3 regions of the Sporosarcina koreensis genome follow, and region 1 is predicted to be linked to each of the others. Evidence: riboswitches for the same ligand, from Rfam matches in the RefSeq annotation. Region 1 holds a riboswitch; each other region holds the start of a gene.
What was found. Region 1 has a riboswitch for S-adenosylmethionine ahead of ACFPTP_RS06530 (methionine biosynthesis PLP-dependent protein). Riboswitches for the same ligand answer to the same signal wherever they lie in the genome.

Region 1 (7,412 bases):
AAAATCGCGTAGCCATTCCCGAACGGCAAGCTTCTGAAGTACAGCTCAAATACCGCTTTCCGTTTATGGATGCCATCCGCCCAATAGGATTCCATCATGTTGATTTGATAAAGATCTGTATGTAATGCCAAACTGTCATCTGCATATTTCGAACTCATGCCAAATCTCCTTCTTCCGCATTCTTCTGATAGTTATAGTATACACTATTTACCCTTATTTCGACGTGAAATAACATAAGCATCCATTGCTTCATTTCCCGAAAACCTCGGCTTGCTTCCACTTACCGAACCGGTAATAGAGGAAAGCGATGATGCTGCTAATGACAAAACTGACGCCGATCCCGACGGCAATCCCCTTCTCTCCCATTACGCCTGACAGGAAGTATGTGACAGGATAGCGCAAGATCCAAAACGAGATGATATTGAGGACAAGCACTTGGAACATTGCTCCCGACGCACGGACAGCCCCGTTCAATACGAAATTGATGCCTAGAAAAGGATAGAAAAATGCAATCATCTTCAAATAGTCCGTTCCGAAACGGACGGCTTCCGCGTCTGATATGAATAGCCGAATGCCGGCACCCGCAAAAGCGACGACAATCCCGGCAATGGCGAACATGATGCCTAGATTATAGAGAAAGCCGACCAGCGTAATCCGGTGGACGCGATGCCATTTCCCCGCCCCGATATTTTGCCCCGCCATACTGTTCACTGCCGTTCCGATCGCCTGCGCCGGCAACATGATCAGGCTATCAAGCCGTTGCGCAGCTCCATATCCTGCAACAACCGCAGGACCGAAAGAAGCGACGACACTCATAATTGCCATGACGCCCGCCGAAATGACACTCATTTGCAAACCCGCAGGAATGCCCAATTTCAAAATATCAAGCACTTCCCGTTTCGACGGCGAATGCGGTTTCGAAAACGGCACCAATTTCTTACGGACTGAATAAATGGCGCCTGTCGTAAATGCAACGCCTTGGGAGACGATTGTCGCAACCGCAGCCCCTTGCACGCCCCAGCCGAAGACGGCAATGAAAATCGGATCAAGCACCGTGTTTAATAGGACAGCCGTCAATACGAAATAGATCGGCGTCTTCGAATCGCCGACAGACCGGAACACCGTGTTGATGAAATTGTATCCGAACAGGAACAGGATACCGAAAAAGTTCACACGCAAATAAGATGTCGCCATGTCAATCATCGTATCAGGCGTCCCAAGCAATGCCAAGATCGGCTTCGCCAAGAAGAATCCCGCTACGCTGAGCACAACGGACATGATTGTCAGCAAAACGACGAACGCGTTCAAATAATTGCGCAAGCCCGTCTCGCTTCCCCTTCCCTTTTGCTGGGACAGGATTGTGAGCGCCGCGTTGTTCAACCCGATGACGAATGAAAGGATTGTGAAAACAACCGTGCCCGAAATCGCGACCGCACCAAGTGCATCGGCGCCGATAAGATTCCCGACCCATAGGCTGTCGATGAATTGATACGACACTTGCAATAAATTCGTCAAAATAATCGGAGCCGAATAGAAGATCAGCTGCTTCGCAAGCGGCCCTTCCGTAAAATCATATTGCTTCCCCATGGCGCTCCCCCCTTTATCCAAACACTTTCAAGCCGACCGCCCCTCCGATGATCAAACAGAGGAATAACATCCGTTTCCAACCGGCCGCTTCCTTGAAAAACAGAATGCCCATGAGAACTGCGCCTGCCGCACCGAGTCCGGTCCAAATAGCATATGCCGTCCCCATCGGAATATCGCGCATTGCGAGAGACAGAAATAGAAAACCGACCGAAAACGTTCCGACAATCAGCAACAGGCGTGGCCATGATCTTTTCTGCAAATAAAGATTGATGGCCATGACGCCGAAAATCTCCCCGAAACTCGCGATGACCAAATACATCCACGCCATCTCAATCGCCTCCTTCCAGCGTTTCTGATTCCACCGTCGTCATTTTGATCCCGATGACGCCGATGATGATAATCGCGATGAAGATCACCTTGGCGATGGAAAACTCGGCATGGAAAAACAGAAAATCGATGAGGACGATCGCCGCCGCTCCGGAACCGGTGAACACGGCGTATACCGTCCCGGATGGCAATGTCTCGCAAGCTTTTATAATTGCATAGAAACTGATAATAATTGCAACGACTGTCCCTGCCCATTCGAGTGCCGAATCGGAATACCGAAGTCCGATCACCCAGAAGATCTCGACGATCGCTGCTAATAAAACATATAGCCAAGCCAATGGAAATCCTCCTCATCATTCAACATGCCCCCATTATAGCAAATGGTCCCGGACATTCATTTCCGAAACTTCTTGCAATCTCACAGGAAGCATGATAACTTTAGATAAATCATTTTTCTAACAATTACATATTTTGATTCTTATCACGAGAGACGGAGGGATTGGCCCGATGAAGTCTCAGCAACCAGCCCGCTATTGGTATGGTGCTAATTCCAAAAGGTGCAAAAACGCCTTGAAGATAAGAAGATTGATTTCAACAACAGTTGGAGGCCCTCTTCTTATTGGAGAGGCCTCTTTTTTAATAGAGTAAAGGAGATGGGCAAATTGACAAAGCAGAGCATTAACACGAAATTGGTACAACTAGGAAATCAGAGCGATCCGAGAACAGGGGCGGTCAATCCTCCCCTTCATTTCTCGACAGCCTATAAGCATGACGGATTGGGCCTTTCCACAGGCTACGACTATATTCGGACAAAAAACCCGACCCGGACGATCCTCGAAGAAGGCATCGCCAATCTCGAAAACGGCGACCGCGGATATGCGTGTAGCTCGGGCATGGCGGCGATCCAACTCGTCATGTCCCTATTCAGATCGGGAGATGAACTGATTGCTCCCGATGACCTTTACGGCGGTACGTTCCGCTTGTTTGACCAATACGCTGACCTGTATAACATCCGGACTTCATATTCGTCTTTTGCGGATATCAAGGAAACGGAAAAATTGATCACTGAAAACACGAAAGCGATTTTTATCGAAACACCGACGAACCCACTTATGCTTGAAATCGATATCGAACAATATGTTGAGCTTGCGAGAAAGCACGACTTACTCGTCATCGTCGACAATACGTTTTTGACGCCGTATTACCAACGACCGATCGAGCTCGGGGCGGATATCGTCATCCATAGCGCGACGAAATACATCGGCGGCCATAATGATGTGCTTGCCGGACTCGTCGTCGCAAAAGGAGAAGAGTTGTGCAACCGTCTAGGCGAAAACCATAATGCGATCGGCGCAACGCTTTCCCCCTTTGATTCCTGGCTCGTCATCCGCGGGTTGAAAACATTGCATGTGCGGATGAAACAGCACGACGCCAATGCGAAGGAGCTTGTCTCCTATTTGGAAAATGAACCGCTTGTCGATGACGTCCTTTATGCAGGAAAAGGCGGCATGATCTCGTTCAGAGTGCGTGAAAGCGAATGGGTCGATCCGCTGTTGCAAAACCTGAAGCTCATCACGTTCGCGGAAAGTCTAGGGGGCGTGGAAAGTTTGATCACGTATCCGACGACGCAAACCCATGCGGACATTCCCGAGGAAGAGCGTGAACGGCGCGGTGTCGATAGACGACTGTTGCGCTTCTCGGTCGGATTGGAAGAGGCTGCGGATTTAATTGCCGATTTGAAGCAGGCCATTGCCACCGCTGCAGAGACGACGGCTGTTGGGCAAAATTTATAATAAGGAAAGAGAGTGATTAAGATGCCAGTTGAAACGGCAAATGAACTACAGGCAGCACTTCAATTGTTAAAAAGCAAGGAATGGGTGGATTTGACGCATACATTCGGCCCTGACTCGCCCCATTTTTTCATGTTTGACGACGCCAATTTCGAGACGCTTTTCACGCATGATGATGGCTTCTTTGCACAGAAGTTTTCATTCCCAGGGCAGTATGGCACGCATATCGATGCACCCATCCACTTCGTCCGCGACTCACGGTATTTGGATGAGCTAGAGCTGCAGGAGCTAGTCCTCCCGCTAATCGTCATCGATAAATCGAAAGAAGCCGAAGCCGACAATGATTTCACTTTCGGCATCCAGGACATCCTGGATTTCGAAGCGGATCACGGTAAAATCGAAGAAGGAACATTCGTTGCATTGCGCACCGATTGGAGTAAGCGTTGGCCTGATCACGAGGCGTTTAACAATAAAGACGAGGGAGGAAACAACCGAATTCCCGGCTGGGGATTGGACGCATTGAAATTCCTTTTCGAAGAGCGGGGTGTAAAAGCAGTCGGCCATGAAACATACGACACCGATTCGTCCATTGACTTCCGCAGGAAAGGAAAGTTGGAAGGAGAATATTATGTCTTAGACCAAGACACGTATCAGATTGAATTGATGGCTAATCTGGATAAGCTGCCTGCTAAAGGAGCCATCATTTTCAATATTGTTGCAAAACCGGAAAAAGCATCAGGCTTTCCGGTAAGATCATTTGCCATCATTCCATAAAAAGTATAAAGCAAAAGAAGGCCGCCTCGGTGAACGAGGCGGCCTTCTTTTATTATTATTTTATTTCAGCTAAAGCTTTTCTTTGCGAATAAAACGCGATGAAGTTTTTTACGACCTTATCAAGGAAGTCGATAGTCGCTTGGTCTGTCAGTTGGCCATTTTCATCCATCTTCTCATGGACTGACCCGATGTATACTTCATTGTTCGGCAACAATGCAGGGGAAAGCATCGGATTTGTCAGGATTTCACGTAGATGCATCTGCGCGCGTACGCTTCCCAACACGCCCATTGAAGAACCGATCATGAATGCAGGCTTGTCTTTGATTGCGAAGTTGCTTCGTGATAGCCAGTCAACTGCATTTTTCAATACGCCCGGAATGGAGAAATTGTATTCAGGGACTGCAAATAGAATTGCGTCTGAATCCCTCACATTATCCAAGAAATCCTTGACGTCTTCAGGCTGATTGCTCTCCCGTTCAACGGAAAACATATCGACATTATTAATGAAAACAGGCGTGATCTCAAGCTTGTCCGCATATTTTTTCCGTAAGTACTCAACCAATTTCAAGTTGAATGAAGTCGGGCTATTACTACCTATAATCGCTTTTACCTTGATTGTCATTATGTTGTACTCCTTTTTAGTTTCGATTTATACTAGCATCCCCTCAGTACTGAAACGTATGAATTCCAGTGTTAAGCTAGCGGCTTTTTTCTTGACGATTCACATTATCTCACATTCAAGATACTTTTTAAAAAAATATGCTCAAATGAAAAGAACGCTCCCCTATTTATTTTGGGGAACGTTCTTTTGATTAGTTGGAGAAGCTGAAGAAAATTGTCCAGAAAGGAACGCCTTTCCGCTCTTTCCGTCTACGCTTGAGCGCTTTTTGCTCCAAGCGGAATTGTTCGATTTCCTGACGCATATCGTCCATTTGTCGTTGAATAACTTCTCTATCAATTGTATACATATATATTCTCCTCTTGGAGAGGAACCTGAAAACGAGATTACAATCGGCATTCACCTAGTGTGCCGCCATACCCATCGATCCATTTTGGAGATTCCCACTCCATCAATTTTTTAGTATTTTTTCGTTCATTTTGTTCATGTCCTACGCTTTGAATAATCATTCTGCTTTTCCTCCTTTATTTTATAGTTGAATCAATTCTCTTGCGGACCGAGCACTATCCACTTTCCAGAGACTCCACCTTCAATACTTTCCGTTGCTGTCTTACATTAATCATCGAAAACACTCCTTTTCATTATTTTTTATGTTACACGCGAAGCGTGAAAACACCGAATTTTCTTTCGTAAGAAGACGCAAAAAAGCACACGCCTTTTGCATAAGCGTGTGCTCATATAAAAGAACGGCAATCCATGCCATTCCTCGGTCTACAATTAGAAAGAGAGATTGGATAGGCACGGATCAAGTATGAAGTTGTTGTTAAATGCAATTGCTTTTTTCATTTTCCGTACCTCCTCTATTGTTAGAATAACTTACTTCCTGAGGATACCATTTCCAATTATTCATTGTCAATAGGTAATTTGAAAAAGTTTCTCTTTTTTTATTAATTCCACAACGATAGGGTTGGCAACTGCATCATGGAATAGTGTATGATATTCAATAAGAACTGCTTCAAGAACTGAAGGAGGACCCCCATTATGAACGAAGCGAAATTGCAAAAAGAAGCGATGCACGTTTTGAAGCTGACGAGCAGAACCTTCTATATACCGATTAAACTACTGAACCCTACGTTGCGGAAAACGGTTGGCTCCGCTTATTTATGCATGCGTGCGATAGATGAAATAGAAGATCATGAGGAATTGCACCCGGAAAGCAAGCAGCATTTATTGCAGGCAACGAGCAAGCTGCTGCAAAACGACTTTTTTGACGTCGCCGCGTATCGGGCGCTTGTGAAGCCATATGAAAATCTTTTGCCTGAAGTGACATTGCGCCTTGGCGATTGGCTCGCTGTATGTCCTGCAGGCATCGTCGCCAAAGTGAAAGAGTCGACGAGCATCATGGCGGACGGCATGGCAAAGTGGGTCGGCAAGAATTTCGTCATCCGTACGAAAGAGGATTTAGACGACTATACATACTATGTCGCGGGTCTCGTTGGTGTGATGCTGTCCGATATTTGGGAACAGTTCGACGGCACAAAGACGGATCGTGACTTGGCGATCGGGTATGGCCGCGGACTGCAGGCAGTCAACATGCTGCGCAATCAGGACGAGGATGCGGAGCGCGGCGTCCGTTTCCTGCCTGACGGTTGGGACAGGCAAGATCTGTTCGAGTATGCAGAGTTGAATTTGAAAAAGGCTGATGCGTATATCGAGTCGATTTCGAATCGAAACATTTTGACGTTCTGCAAAATCCCACTTGCGCTAGCAAAGCGGACGATCGGCTCATTGCATGGCGGCCAGGAGAAGATGAACCGTGCGGAAGTCGAATCGACGGTGGATGCGATATTGAAGGAAGTTTAAGCGGTTGTTGCCCACTTTTGGGCGCGGAACGGCTCGCTTTGGGCGCTTGCCCAGTTAGAAACTAAAAAAAGAGAGGCTGCTACATTTTTGTAGCAGCCTCATTTGTTATTATGCGGATTATGTTTCTTTTCTTTGGAAGGATGTTCTTTTTGTTTTCCCGGCGGACCTTGATTATGCTTGTTGTTCGATGAAGAATGAGGCGGTGGCCCTTTTTTGTCTGCATGAGGCGGCACCTTCTCACTTCTTTTCTCGTTCTGCTTCTTGTCCTTTTTCTCTGCTGGTGGATCTTGCTTTTTCATTTGTCCCGGGGGAACGATTTCCTTCTTCGGCTTTGGCAATGCCTCTTTTTGCTTTTGTTCCGGTTTTTCTTCGGACGGATTCTCCTCACTAACCGGCTTCTTTTCATTCCTGGTCGATTTGAATTGATGAATCGACATTTTTTTCTTGTTCGC
Region 2 (7,412 bases), on a different contig from region 1:
GTTCTCATTTCCCCCGAAAGAGTTCTCGATCTCGCGTAGAAAGTTCTCATTTCCACCGAAAAAGTTCTCATTCCTATCTACGTACAGCGACGGCCATTTGATCTCTACTTCTCTTGAGTGCGTTCATCGACGTGGAGATTGCCATCGCCGAGGATTTCCGCATAAAACACATTCTCGATTTTTCCTATCCCTCTCTTCTTCAACTGGTCGTAAACCCATTCCTCACTCAGCTCAAGTTCAGTCAAGTTCTCCTTGATCAACTTCCCATCAGAAATAATCTCTGTTGGAATATATTTAGGATCTTTTCCGGGAGCTTTCACGTCTTTGCGTGTTGCAGTTTCTTGGGCCGATTTTTTCATGACACTTAGTTGCCCGTTCGTTTCAAGGATTGCGTAGTTCACATCTGCAACGGAAAAAATGCTCTGCTCACGAAGCATCATATTCAGTTCATTCAATGTTAATCGTACTTTTTTCATCGACTTTTCACTGATTTTTCCTTTGGAGATGATGATTGTAGGCGAAGCATTAACCAATTTCCTAGCCTTCTTTGATTTCACGGTTAAATAATTGACAAGAATCGTTAAAATAGCCCACCAAATCATCGCAAGCATACCGTCATAGAACTTGGTTTCGGTTTGAGCAGCGATTTCGGCAGCAATGGATCCTATTGTGATCCCCGTGACATAATGGAAAAAAGTAAGCTGAGAAATCTGCTTGTTGCCCATGAATCTGGCCAGAATCAAAAGAGCAATAAATGATGTCGAAGCCCTTCCAATCATTTCCCAAAAATCAAGTTCAAATTTACCCATTTTGTTTCACACCTCCACTAGAACTAGTGTGCAACAGAATTATTTGATTATACTAATGAAAAAAACCTGTGAACTCGTCAATTTGAGTTCACAGGAATTCATTCTCATTCCCACTCGAATGGCGTTTCTTGGTAAACATAATAATTCAACCAGTTCGAAAAAAGCAGATGTGTATGGGATCGCCATGTGTTCAATGGCTCTCTTTTCGGGTCGTCGTCAGGGAAATAGTTTGCTGGAACATCAATATCGATTCCTTTTTTCAAATCCCGTTCGTATTCTTCACCGAGCGTACATGCATCATATTCCAAATGTCCGGTAACCATTATTTGTTTGCCGTCATTGGAAAGGATGATAAAAGCACCCGCGTCTTCCGAAACCGCCAATAATTGAAGGCGGGAATCCTGTTCGATATCTTCAATTGACACAGACGTATAACGGGAATGTGGTGCATGGAAGATATCATTGAAGCCTCTTGCCAATTCGACAGTCGGATCGGTCAATTGATGACTGAAGACGCCGGACAATTTCTTTGGCAATTCGTACTTATCAATGCCGTAATGATGATAAAGCGCGGCTTGCGCACCCCAACAAATATGTAAAACGGAAGTCACATTTGTCTTGGACCAATCCATGATCTGTTTCAATTCATCCCAATAGACGACATCTTCGAACTCCAGATGCTCAATTGGCGCCCCTGTAATGATCAGTCCGTCATAGCGTCTATTCTTGACATGTTCGAATGTCGTGTAAAAGGATTCCAAATGATTTTTACTTACATTTTTCGATTCGTATGTGGCAGTGTTCAAAAATGAAACATTCACCTGTAATGGCGTATTGCCGAGCAGCCGAAGCAATTGAAGCTCAGTTCTTTCTTTTTCCGGCATTAAATTCAGGATAAGGATATTTAACGGACGGATATCTTGGGTTGTCGCCCGCCCTTCATCCATTACGAAGATCTTTTCTTCTTTCAACAGTTCGCGTGCCGGTAAATGTTCAGGTATATTGATTGGCAATTATTTCTCCCCCTTAAAATATAAAAAACCCTCGTTCCCAAAGATAGGAACGAGGATTTGCATCGATTTCTCCGTTCTTATCTCTCAAGATTTGCATCTTGTTGGAGGTAGCACCTTCCTGCAAATGCAGAGGTTGCTGAAGCTTCATCGGGCCAAATCCCTCAGCTTCTCTTGATAAGAAATATTCAATTGTGATTATTATATCATCTTTAGCAGAAAAGTATACCGGTTTCTTTTAGCGATGAACTTTCGCTTTCGAAAAACCGAGCCCCAAAATTTCAGATGCATTGAGGAAAATGACAAATGACGATGGCTCGGCTGTTTGAAGCAACTTCTTCAAATATACGGCCTCGGACTGTTCGACAACGCAAAGTATCATTGTTTTTTCGTCATTTGAATAGCCTCCCGTCGACTTCACTTTCGTCAACCCCCGGTCAATTTCGTTTTGGATGACCGATTGGATCTTCTCGGGATGGTCTGTAATGATAAGGACCAGCTTCGTCGGCGATGTTTGCAGCTGGACGAAATCAATTACTTTACTTGTCACATAAATCGACATAAGCGCGTAGAGTGCCAGTTCGAAATTGAAGACGAAAGCCGACGTGACAACGACAACGCCATCGACAATCAATTGGGAAAATCCGCTAGAGATGCCTGTGTATTTTTTCAGAAGCTGGGCAATTAAAGCTGTTCCGCCTGTCGACCCATTCCCCCGATATACGATTCCTAGCCCGATACCGAGCATAATGCCGCCATAAATGGAACTGAGAAGCGGGTTGTCGACGTGTAATTGAAGGCCACCCGTCAAATAGATGACAAACGGGACGAAAAAAGTACCAACAATCGTCTTGGCACTGAATTCCTTCCCCGCAAGCAGCAGTCCCAATAGGATGAGCGGGATATTGATCAGCCATTGGACGTATGCGGGATTATATCCGAATAATTCATAAAGAATCGTACTGACACCTGAAATACCGCCAGCCGCAATACGCGACGGCAATAAAAATATATTGAATGCAAGCCCGACCAAAGTCGCTCCAAAGATGATCTGTACATAATCGAAAACGACTGGTCTCTTCTGGATGAATGTCATGATGTGTTCCCCTTTCTTAGAAGACTTTCCTATTCTATCAGAAAAAATGATGCGCAGAAACGTTTTAAAGGGAGAATAAAAGGAATAGAGAGAATAGGAGACTAGAAGAAAGTATACTCATTTTTTTGTATTTTTCTAATTTACTGGTATAATAGTAGGACATGTAACAAGAAAACATAGTTTCGAGGAGGATCATAATGCGTAGCTTAGGTATTGTCAGAAAAGTTGACCATCTCGGCAGGATTGTAATCCCGAAAGAATTAAGAAGCACGTTAAAACTCGAAAAAGGTGCCCCAATGGAAATTTTCGTTGATGACGATATGATCATACTGCGAAAGTATGTAGTTGATTCGGCCTGTATTGTAACCGGGGAAATTACTTCCGAAAACAAAAGACTCTCCAATGGCATGTATATAAGTCCCAAAGGGGCTGAAATCCTGAAAAAGGAAATCGAAGAACGAAAGACCTGGGATTAAGATTCCCGAAATTATGGGCAACGGTAACATAACCGTAGCCCTTTTGCTGTGGACAAAATGTAAGCTTACATGAAATTGGAGGAAGCAAAATGGAGATCTACGCTCATCGAGGAGCATCAGCAAACTATCCTGAAAATACAATAGCCGCATTCAAAGAGGCTGCACGTCTCCCGGTCTTCGGCGTTGAATTCGATGTACATATGACGGCTGACGGCGAACTAGTCGTCATCCATGATGAATCAATCAACCGCACGTCCAACGGCACTGGCTATGTGAAAGATCTTTCTTTGGCGGATCTGAAGAAATATGATTTCAGCAGCTGGTTTTCGCCGGAATTCAAAGGAGAGACAATACCTACACTCACGGAAGTCCTCGATGTTTTTCATTCAACTGAACACAAGCTGAATATCGAATTAAAATCGGATATTTTCCCATACGAAGGTATGGTGGAAAAAGTGCTCGATTCGATTGCTGAAAGAAAGCTGGAATCGCGTGTCATCATTTCCTCATTTGATCATAGCGCCATCAAGACTGTAAAGCAGCTGAATCCTCTAATCGAAACCGCCGCATTATTCATGGAAGTGCTCGTACACCCATTAGACTATCTCAATAAAATCCCGGCCGATGCCCTCCACATCCTATTCCCCGCTGCTATCCGTCCGTCCATGGCGGAAGTGATAAACAGCGGCATGCCGGTTAGAACATTCACCGTAAATGACGAAACATATGCGAACGTCTTAAAACAAGCCGGAATACAATCCATCTTCACCGACCACCCAGAAAAAATGAACACCTTCTTTTCATCTTTTAACTAAAATGTGGGGATTGATGTAGGATTGAAGCGAAAGGCGGCGAACGCCGTCACGAAGAACGGCGTTTGCGAGCACAAGCGCAGCGTTGCGAGCAACGAATAATAAAAAGAGATACCGCCGATCCTCCTAAGGATTAGCGATATCTCTTTTTTCATGCATCCAAACCGTTGATGAACCCCTCAATCTCTTCCTTCGTCTTCCGATCCTTGCTCACAAAACGCCCAACCTCTTCACCATTGTTGAACGCAATAAAGCTAGGAATGCCAAACACATCCAACTGCTGGCAAACATCAATAAAATCATCGCGGTCCACATAAATAAAAGTATACTCCGGATAATCCGCCTCAAGGCCAGGCAAGAAAGGCTCAATCACCCGGCAATCCGGGCACCAGTCCGCAGAAAACATAAACATTGTCCGTTCCTCATTTTTCAACTGCTCAAACTGCTCAACCGATTGAAGCTTTTCCATATACGTCATCTCCCCTTCTATTTCATCTCACCTTGAGTATAGCACTCAAAAAGCAATCCATCATAAGACCATGCATGAAAAACAAAAACATTCATTCATGAAATTGAACGATCGGGGAATTCTAATCATTCAACAAAGGAGGTTTCCCCTTGCGTATCCATCACCTGATTGGTTCCTTATGTGCATTGACCTTTCTTTGTCTCCCTCACAACATCGCCTCCGCTTCCGATCAACGGACCGAAGAGGAGATTGTGGAGGAGCGGATGGGTTTATATCTGCAATTCTCAAGCGAATCGGTTCCGTGGCACCATCTAGCTGCGATCGATCAATACGAACGGAATATCCAGCAAGTGCGAAATGATCTTCCAAAATCGGAAGGTCCCATATCCATCCACTTCTCCATGGAAGATTGGTTCGGTATATGGAATCCCGACCTAACCGACACTTCCCCGGACACCATCGCATTTTTTGGAGGCTTCGGAACCGACGGCAATGGAGATGGAATTGCCGACCGATCCGATCCAGCCGATGTATTGATGGCGATGTATTCCCATTTAGCCATGTATGGGCCTGATGAAGATAAGTTTAAAGCGGCATTATGGCACTATTATAAACGTGAAACGACGGTTAATCAGATCATGACGATTGCAAAGCTATACAAGCATTTCGAAACGGTCGAGCTTGATAAGCATGTGTTTCCGATACCGAAAGGCCATAATTATTCGTATCGAAGCACTTGGGGCTCTAAGCGTGGATGGGGCGGACGCCGAATCCACGAAGGAACGGATATTTTCGCAGGCTATGGTGTTCCCGTCGTCGCCACATCGTACGGCATTATCGAAGTTATGGGATGGAATGAATACGGAGGATGGCGCATTGGCATTCGTGATAACCATAACACGTACCATTACTTTGCCCATTTAGCCTATTTTGATAAAGGCATTAAGGAAGGCGATATTGTGGAACCCGGGACATTGCTCGGCTTTGTCGGCAGTTCTGGTTACGGAAAAGAAGGAACTTCCGGGAAATTCCCTCCCCACCTGCATTACGGTTTGTACAAATACAACGGACGGATTGAATGGGCCTTCGATCCGTATCCCGCCCTTCGGAATTGGGAACGGCAACAATAGAGGCTGCCTCGACTTTGAGGCAACCTCCCTTTTTATTGTTGAACATCTAATGTTTTGAGGAGGAATGAATAGATATCAGTCAGCTCCTCGATGATTTTGACAGTTGGCTTTCCGAGACCATGTCCTGCATTCTTTTCCACACGGAGCAAGATTGGGTGATCCCCTGTATAAGCCGCTTGCAACGTCGCCGCAAATTTCATCGCATGCGCTGGAACGACACGGTCATCCGTATCGGCCGTCGTTATTAACGTTGGCGGATACTCAACGCCTTCTTTCACATTATGGAGTGGTGAATAGTTGATCATGAAAGCGAAGTCATCCGCACTTTTTTCTGCATTTCCGTAATCAGTAACCCAATAGCGTCCGACCGTGAATTTATGGTAGCGAAGCATATCAATTACAGGGACTTGGCAAATTGCCGCCCCGAACAAATCTGGACGCTGTGTAATGCTTGCCCCGACGAGCAAACCGCCGTTGCTTCCACCCATGATTGCGAGCCTTTCCTTCTTCGTATAGCCTTCTGCAATGAGCCATTCGCCGGCAGCTGCGAAGTCATCGAAGACGTTCTGTTTAAGCTCCAAAGTTCCCGCCTTGTACCACTCTTCCCCGAATTCACCGCCGCCTCTTAAATTGGCGACCGCATAAACTCCGCCTTCTTCAATCCACATGCGCACTGCAGGCGAAAAAGAAGGCGTCAAACTGACATTGAAACCGCCGTATCCGTAAAGAAGGACCGGGTTTTCTCCATTTTGGATCAAGCCCTTTTTATGGGTGAGGAACATCGGAATCTTCGTCCCATCCTTTGATGTATAAAAGATTTGGGAAGTCTCGAATCCATCCGTATCGAATTTATTCTCATCTTGAAACACTCCAGTCAGTTCACCATTTCCGAAGTCATACCCCGCAACCTCGCTCGGTGCCAAATAGGACGTGTATCCGATGAACATCCATGCTTCCTCTTTCTTGCCCGTCAAACCCGTCAATGAAATATATCCCGGCAAGTCCACATCCTTTTCAAGCTTGCCATCCAAACCGAAAATCTTCAGTTCATTATGTGCATTATGCAAATAGCAGACGACCAATCGACCGTTTACGATTTTTCCGAATGACAGCACATCTTCCTTCTCCGGAATTACATCAATCCAATTTTCCTTGGAAGGATTGTCCAAGTCTACAGCAATGATCTTTTCGCGAGGTGCATCGACATTCGTTATGAAATAGAAAGTGCGCCCTTCATTTCCGATGAACGAATACTCCCCATCCCCTTTACCAAACAGATGGACGAATTCGCCGCCCTTTACAAGGTCTTTATAATAAATCCGGCTTTTATTCTCAGTGCCTTTCCAAATATTCAGAATCAGATAGCGGTAATCATCCGACATGATCGGATTAAAGGAGAACTCCTTGTTATCGGCATCTTCATATACAAGGACATCCTCATCTTGGGATGTTCCCGCTTCATGCCAATACACTTTATTATAAAAGCTCTGTTCTTCATGTGAAACTGTTGATGGGTCAGGAAAACGGTTATAGTAGAATCCGGTCCCTTCTTCATTCCAAGCAATGCTTGAGAATTTGCAGTGTCGGATCAGATCTGCCTCGTCCTTGCC
Region 3 (7,412 bases), on a different contig from region 1:
GTTTATTTTATTGGTTCCAGTGGTAAATTAACAGGGAGAAGCATCATCAATAGAAATTGAAGAGGGGTTTTTTTATGTCTAACGAATTGATGGAAGAGCTGAACGTACAAGTATCTACATGGTCGGTTATGTACGCGAAGTTGCATAATTATCATTGGTATGTGAAGGGGAAAGAATTTTTCACCCTCCATGCAAAATTTGAGGAGCTTTACAATGAGGCAACGGCACATATGGATGAAATTGCCGAAAGGTTGTTGACTCTTGGAGGAAATCCGACGGCTACGCTGAAGGAGCATTTGGAGCAGTCTGTCGTAAAAGAGGCAAAAGGCGATGAAAAAGCCGAGGAAATGGTGAAAACAATCGCCGATGACTTCGGTCAAATTATGAAATCCCTGAAAAAAGGGATGGAAGCAGCAGCGGAAGTTGGCGATGATATGACGGAGGACTTATTGAACGCGACGTATCAAAGCATTGAGAAGCACCAATGGATGCTGAACGCATTCCTCGGTGAAGACAATAAATAAGTATGGTTCTTGAAACATCCATTTTATCGCCGATAATAGCAATGTAAAGGAGGAATGGTTTATGAACATGAACTCCATTATGGCAAGCCAATTGAGAAGTTTGCAATCTACTGTCCAATTGAGTGTCATGAACAAAGCATTATCGGTGAATGCAAATGCAGTGACGGATATGCTGCAAAGTATGCAGGATCAACCGGCAGTCCATCCTTATAAAGGTTCGGCTGTCGATGTGAAGGCCTGAAGCAAGGAGCCCGAATTTCCTCTCAATCTAAGGAATTCGGGCTTTATTTTTGTTGAGGTCAATTATTATGTGTAAAATGGGGTACGGGAAGTTAAAGGGATCATATAGGAGGCGACATCATGTCACAAATCCAATTCATAAGAAACTTAATTATTGAAACTCCATCGAAACCTGGAAATTTTGCAAAGGTCGCATCGGCCATCGGTGAATTGAAGGGTGATATTGGGGATATCCAAACAATCAAAGTCGGCACGCTATCGACTATAAGGGATGTTTCCATCCAGTGCACGAGCGAGGAGCAGTTGGATCAAATCGTAGCAGCCATCAATGCAATCGGTGATGGGATTCAAGTGCATGCGGTAACGGATGATGTATTGCACGCGCATGAAGGCGGCAAGATAGCGATGAAGAGCCGTGTGGAAGTCCGTTCATTAGGAGACCTTCGAAGAATTTACACGCCGGGCGTCGCTAATGTTTGTAAAGTGATTCAAAATGACCCGGTGCAAGCCGATTATTTTACAGGCATTTCAAATACGGTCGCCATCGTGACAGACGGGACAGCCATTTTAGGTCTTGGCAATATCGGTCCTGTGGCAGGTATGCCAGTCATGGAAGGGAAGGCAGTCTTATTCGATCAATTCGCTGGCATAAGCGGAATTCCTATCCTGTTAGACACGAGTGATCCGGATGAGGTTGTGGAAACCGTGAAGCATATCCATCAAAGCTTCGGCGGAATTCTTCTCGAGGATATCGGATCGCCGCATTGCTTTGAAATCGAAGAGCGGTTGAAAGCGGAACTGGATATTCCGGTCATGCATGACGACCAACATGGCACTGCTGTCGTCACACTTGCTTCAGCTCTTTCGGCATGCCGTCAATCCGGAGTGGAATTGTCGCAATCCGTTGTCGGCCAAATCGGTCTCGGTGCTGCGGGACTTGCAATCAGCAGGATGTTCATGGCATATGGCGTAAAGGAAATGTACGGGGTCGACCCGAATTCTGAAGCTGCCGACAGACTGAAGCAACATGGCGGAACGGCTTTGGATTCAGTCGAAGAGATCATGAAAACTTGTGATATCGTCATTGCAACGACTGGCGTGCAAGGGTTGATCAAGCCGGAGATGGTCCGTCAAGGCCAAATCATCTTGGCGCTATCCAATCCGAATGCGGAAATCGAGCCGGAAGCGGCATTGGAAGCGGGCGCCGCATTTGCAGCAGACGGCAGACAAGTAAATAATATTCTTGGATTCCCAGGTATCTTCCGGGGTGCATTGAATGCACATGCGAAAGATATTACCTATCCGATGCTCATTGCTGCTGCACTCGCAATTTTGGACAGTACGAAACCTGGAGATCTTGTGCCGCATCCATTGGATCCAACAGTGCATGCCAATGTGGCGAGCGCGGTGGAACGCGTTGCGAATGAAGAGGAAAACACCATTTAATTATTGAATCGTTTATCCAAAGTGAGCCATACTACGACAAAAAAGGATGGATCAAATGGAAAACGACAAAGTTAGAATGTATGTATCGATTGCGAATCAGCAAATCTATCCACATAAACATGATTCGCCGTGGGAATACGAGGTGGAGATGAGCAGGGAGTTTCTACCGGTCTTTAAACAATTATTTTCTCAGATGGATCGCCTGGAGTTCCGCAACTTCCTTCGATCCCATTTGCCTTATGTCCCTTATCATTATGATCGGGACAATCATGATGTCGATCGCAGAACGATGAAACTTTATGCATTGATTCATGAGTTCACGGATGAGGAAACGAAGAAGTTCATTGAACAATTGCCGTATTTTGCAAAGGGCAGACCAATGATAACTTCAGGTCCCGTTCAACCATCCAACTGATTGTGAAAGGACGTGAAGTCAAATAGCAACGACATTTAAAGATTTACAGGGGGCGCATGTCGAGCTGACATTCGGTGAAAATCGAATGGGCATGGAGGCGAGGCATGTGCTCGTTGTAGTAAAACATGAGGGGAAATGGCTTGTTACACGCCACTCGAACCGCGGCATCGAATTTCCGGGAGGCAAGGCGGAAGATGGCGAAACGATTTTTGACGCAGCGATACGGGAAACAATCGAAGAAACAGGCGTGACGATATCAGATCTCGTCAAGTTCGCCGAATACGTCGTCATAAGCAATGTAACATTTTGCAAGGCGGTATTTACCGGAAAAGTGTCCAGCATCGAAGAAAATCCGCAGTTATTCGAAACGGAAGGCGCTTTATGGATGACGGACGAAGAATTGGACAACTGTGATGAGTTGAGTTTTCATATGAAAGATGCCGGTATGGCGGAAATACGGAAGTGGGTGAATGCATATGCCTCCTAACGGATCTATTTTTCACCGGAGGGATTATCCATCGCCGAATCCAAACATCCGTCTTGAGGAAATAACGTATTGGTCGGATGGATTGAAAGTGAAGGGATTGCTTGCCGAACCGGTTAGCGGAGGCAATTATGAAGGGATCATTTACTTGCGCGGAGGCATTCAGCATGTCGGCATGGTCCGTCCCGCGCGCATTGCCCAATTTGCTTCACAAGGTTTCGTCGTTTTCGCACCCTATTATCGAGGGAACAGGGGCGGCGAAGGACGTGATGAGTTCGCGGGGGATGATCGCCAAGATGCGGTCAATGCCGTTGAGGTGCTGAAGCAAAGCCCGAAGTTGAACAAGGACCGTATCCACCTGTATGCTTTCTCCCGTGGCGGCATCATGGCGCTGTGGACAGCGATATTACGGGAGGATATCACGTCTGTAGTAACATGGGCAGGTGTCTCGGATGTCGTCTTTACATATAACGAGCGGGAAGATATGCGCCGGATGATGAAACGGGTAATCGGCGGCACGCCGAATAGCATGCCCGATGCATATCGGGAACGCACAGCGCTATTCAGGGTGGATGAAATCGATGCTCCTGTATTGATTATCCATGGAATGAAGGATGATAATGTTTCATTCGAACAGGCGATTTTGCTTGAAGATGCTTTACGGGAAAAGGAAAAGCAGTACGAAACTTGGTATTTCCCTGAGTATACCCATTACTTCCCGACCGCGCATAATGCACAGATTGTGCGGGACTTATGTGATTGGATGAGGCAACAGGGGAATATATAGGCGGTCTTTAATGAAAAAAATCCAGGTGCGTTTTTTCGCACCTGGATTTCTTGTTTATTATGCGATTGGTCCGCCTTTTTGAGTGATATCTTCAGAAACATGACCGAATTTCTTGAAGTTTTCACGGAAAAGGTCTGCCAATTCCTTGGCTTTTTGATCGTATGCAGCTGGATCGCTCCATGCATTACGAGGGTTCAACACTTCAGTTGGCACGCCGTCAATTGCTTTTGGCATCGCAAGACCGAAGATTGCATTCTCTTCGAATTCTACATTGTTCAATTCGCCGGCAATCGCTGCATTGACCATAGTACGTGTATGTTTCAATGCCATACGTTTACCTACGCCGTATTCGCCGCCAGTCCAACCAGTGTTGACAAGGAATACTTGGGCGTTATGTTCATCGATGTTCTTCCCGAGCATTTCCGCATAGACCGTTGCAGGCAATGGAAGGAAAGGAGCTCCAAAGCAAGTGGAGAATGTTGCTTCCGGTGAAGTGACGCCGCGCTCAGTTCCCGCAAGCTTTGAAGTGAAGCCGCTTAGGAAGTGGTACATCGCTTGCTCTTTCGTCAACTTCGAGATCGGAGGCAATACGCCGAATGCATCTGCAGTCAAGAAGATGATCGTCTTCGGATGACCCGCTACTGATGGAACAGCAATATTGTCGATATAATGGATCGGATACGCTGCACGCGTGTTTTCAGTCAATGAATTGTCATCGTAGTCCGGCTTGCGCGTCTTCTCATCCAAAACGACATTTTCCAGAACGGAACCGAAACGGATCGCTCCGTAAATTTCAGGCTCTTTTTCTGCTGAAAGATTAATCGTTTTCGCATAGCAGCCGCCTTCAATATTGAATACGCCATGATCGGACCAGCCGTGCTCATCGTCACCGATCAATTTACGGTTAGCATCCGCGGAAAGAGTCGTTTTTCCTGTGCCGGAAAGACCGAAGAATAAAGCCACATCTCCTTCTTCACCGACGTTTGCCGAGCAGTGCATGGAAAGGATTCCGCGTTCAGGAAGCAAATAGTTCATGACGGAGAAGATCGATTTTTTCATTTCTCCCGCATATTCCGTACCGCCAATCAACACAATGCGCTTCTCAAGTGATACAATGATGAAGGTCTCGGATTTCGTTCCGTCCACTGCAGGATCCGCTTTGAATGTCGGAGCCGCAATGACTGTGAATTGTGCTTCATGCGTTTTCAATTCTTCTTCAGTCGGGCGGATGAACAGGTTATGGACGAAAAGGTTTTGCCATGCGAATTCATTGACGACTTGAATGGAAAGCTGGGAGTTTTTATCTGCTCCTGCAAAGCCTTTGAATACGAATAGCTCTTCCTTCGCTTTTAGGTGGTTAAGAACTTTCTTATATAATGAATCAAAGATTTCAGATGAGATTGGGCGGTTCACTTTGCCCCAGTCGATTTTGTCTTTTGAAGTCTCTTCTTCGACAATATACTTATCCTCAGGAGAACGGCCTGTATACTTTCCTGTCTCGGCAGTGAGGGCGCCGTCTGCGGAAAGTTTCGCTTCACCTCGGGAAGTCGCTTTTTCAACAAGTTCCGCCACTGAAGGCTGTATGTTTACGTTGTTGCCTGAAAGTAACTCGTGTAATCCGTTTTCAATTTTAGCTGAAATCATTTTTTGGTACCGTCCTTTGCATGTAATCCCATTTGATGGGTTTCATCACATTTCGTAAATAGTATAACACATTTAGAATAATAATCTATACTAATGAAAAACTCAAGTACATATGTCTAAAAATGTTTGACAAAGTGCAAACTTTTTCGTAGGATTGTTTATTGAACGGATACTCTTATCCCGAGCTGGCGGAGGGACAGGCCCTATGAAGCCCGGCAACCTGCGTGGACCATTTTGGCCGCGAGAAGGTGCCAAACCTGGAGCAAGGTTGAATTCCTTGGACGATAAGAGTGAAAGGTGCTGCTTTTGAAATTATGCCTTTCCTCATGTATATTTACGTGAGCGAAGGGCTTTTTATATTGTCAGGCCCTTAATCCTTGTGTATGTTGACGTCGAATCTCTAGGCGCTGAACTTACTGGGACAATTAGAGTACCGTATCAATATTTGCAAGCCGTTAAGGAGGAAACTACAATGACAAATCGCCGATTATTCACTTCGGAATCGGTAACAGAAGGACATCCGGACAAAATGTGCGATCAGATTTCTGACGCCATTTTGGACGCTATTTTAGAAGAAGACCCGAATGCACGCGTAGCGTGTGAAACGACAATTACGACAGGGCTCGTGCTTGTCATCGGAGAAATCACGACAACAACGTACGTAGACATCCCCAAAGTCGTGCGGGACACAGTGAAGGAAATCGGCTATACACGCGCTAAATTCGGATTCGACTGGGAGACGTCATCCGTGTTGACGTCCATCGACGAACAATCCCCTGATATCGCGGCGAGTGTCGATCAGGCGCTTGAGGCCCGCGAAGGGACAATGAGTGATGAAGAGCTTGAAGCGATTGGAGCAGGGGACCAAGGTTTGATGTTCGGTTATGCTTGCAATGAAACGCCGGAGCTTATGCCGATGCCGATCAGCTTATCCCATAAGTTGGCACGCAGGCTGGCGCAAGTTAGAAAAGATGATACGCTCGACTACTTGCGTCCGGATGGAAAAACGCAAGTGACGGTGGAGTATGATGAGGATAATAATCCGGTGCGGATTGATACGATCGTCATCTCGACTCAACACCATCCTGATATCACGTTGGAACAAATTCAACAAGACATTAAAGAACATGTCATCTACCCTGTCGTACCGGCAGAATTACTTGATGAAGAGACAAAATACTTCATTAACCCATCTGGCCGTTTCGTTATCGGCGGACCGCAAGGGGATGCAGGCTTGACAGGTCGGAAAATCATCGTTGACACATATGGCGGCTATGCACGTCATGGCGGCGGTGCATTCTCCGGAAAAGACGCGACAAAAGTTGACCGTTCAGCATCCTATGCTGCGCGTTACGTAGCGAAGAACATCGTAGCGGCTGGGCTCGCGGATCGTTGCGAAGTTCAATTGGCTTACGCAATCGGTGTTGCAAAACCGGTTTCAATTTCCATCGATACGTTCGGAACAGGCAAAGTCGAGGAAAGCAAACTCGTCGAAATCGTACGTGAGCTATTCGACTTACGTCCGGCAGGCATCATTAAAATGCTCGACCTGCGCCGCCCGATCTATAAGCAGACTGCAGCATACGGCCATTTCGGACGCACTGACGTCGAACTCCCTTGGGAACAGACGGACAAAGCGGAAGAATTGATTGCGAAAGCAGGATTGACTGTTTATGAGTAAATGAAAAGAAGCAGCACATCGATAAAAGATGTGTTGCTTTTTTTATGACTATAAAGATGAAACTACCCACTTAAAATTGCAAGGGCTCAATTATTTGCACACGGGTTCGATTATTCTATCAAGGGTTCCATTATTCCAACAAAGGCTCCATTAACCGTGCAAGGGCTCAATTATTGGGGAACTTTATGGGA

Region 2: linked by a shared signal. The riboswitch ahead of metA (homoserine O-acetyltransferase MetA) and the one ahead of ACFPTP_RS06530 (methionine biosynthesis PLP-dependent protein) in region 1 are both predicted to bind S-adenosylmethionine.
Region 3: linked by a shared signal. The riboswitch ahead of metK (methionine adenosyltransferase) and the one ahead of ACFPTP_RS06530 (methionine biosynthesis PLP-dependent protein) in region 1 are both predicted to bind S-adenosylmethionine.

The regions. Positions count from the first base shown of each region.
Region 1 is NZ_JBHSNP010000010.1:261,113-268,524, reverse strand. Features, by position in the region: gene ACFPTP_RS06550 (nicotinate phosphoribosyltransferase) at 1-158, opposite strand, end outside; gene ACFPTP_RS06545 (MATE family efflux transporter) at 250-1,587, opposite strand; gene ACFPTP_RS06540 (DMT family transporter) at 1,601-1,915, opposite strand; gene ACFPTP_RS06535 (DMT family transporter) at 1,917-2,252, opposite strand; SAM riboswitch class I at 2,390-2,497, shown strand; gene ACFPTP_RS06530 (methionine biosynthesis PLP-dependent protein) at 2,577-3,707, shown strand; gene ACFPTP_RS06525 (cyclase family protein) at 3,729-4,478, shown strand; gene ACFPTP_RS06520 (NADPH-dependent FMN reductase) at 4,534-5,100, opposite strand; gene ACFPTP_RS06515 (hypothetical protein) at 5,291-5,446, opposite strand; gene ACFPTP_RS06510 (hypothetical protein) at 5,484-5,606, opposite strand; gene ACFPTP_RS06505 (squalene/phytoene synthase family protein) at 6,136-6,960, shown strand; gene ACFPTP_RS06500 (anti-sigma factor domain-containing protein) at 7,059-7,412, opposite strand, start outside.
Region 2 is NZ_JBHSNP010000028.1:202,066-209,477, forward strand. Features, by position in the region: gene ACFPTP_RS15145 (DUF421 domain-containing protein) at 105-809, opposite strand; gene metA (homoserine O-acetyltransferase MetA) at 914-1,822, opposite strand; SAM riboswitch class I at 1,897-2,003, opposite strand; gene ACFPTP_RS15155 (YitT family protein) at 2,058-2,915, opposite strand; gene ACFPTP_RS15160 (AbrB/MazE/SpoVT family DNA-binding domain-containing protein) at 3,113-3,391, shown strand; gene ACFPTP_RS15165 (glycerophosphodiester phosphodiesterase) at 3,481-4,206, shown strand; gene ACFPTP_RS15170 (thioredoxin family protein) at 4,355-4,672, opposite strand; gene ACFPTP_RS15175 (M23 family metallopeptidase) at 4,822-5,802, shown strand; gene ACFPTP_RS15180 (prolyl oligopeptidase family serine peptidase) at 5,835-7,412, opposite strand, start outside.
Region 3 is NZ_JBHSNP010000008.1:112,325-119,736, reverse strand. Features, by position in the region: gene ACFPTP_RS03650 (Dps family protein) at 75-524, shown strand; gene ACFPTP_RS03645 (putative motility protein) at 586-765, shown strand; gene ACFPTP_RS03640 (NAD-dependent malic enzyme) at 885-2,210, shown strand; gene ACFPTP_RS03635 (transposase) at 2,266-2,625, shown strand; gene ACFPTP_RS03630 (NUDIX hydrolase) at 2,732-3,112, shown strand; gene ACFPTP_RS03625 (alpha/beta hydrolase family protein) at 3,102-3,896, shown strand; gene pckA (phosphoenolpyruvate carboxykinase (ATP)) at 3,954-5,540, opposite strand; SAM riboswitch class I at 5,713-5,831, shown strand; gene metK (methionine adenosyltransferase) at 6,013-7,221, shown strand.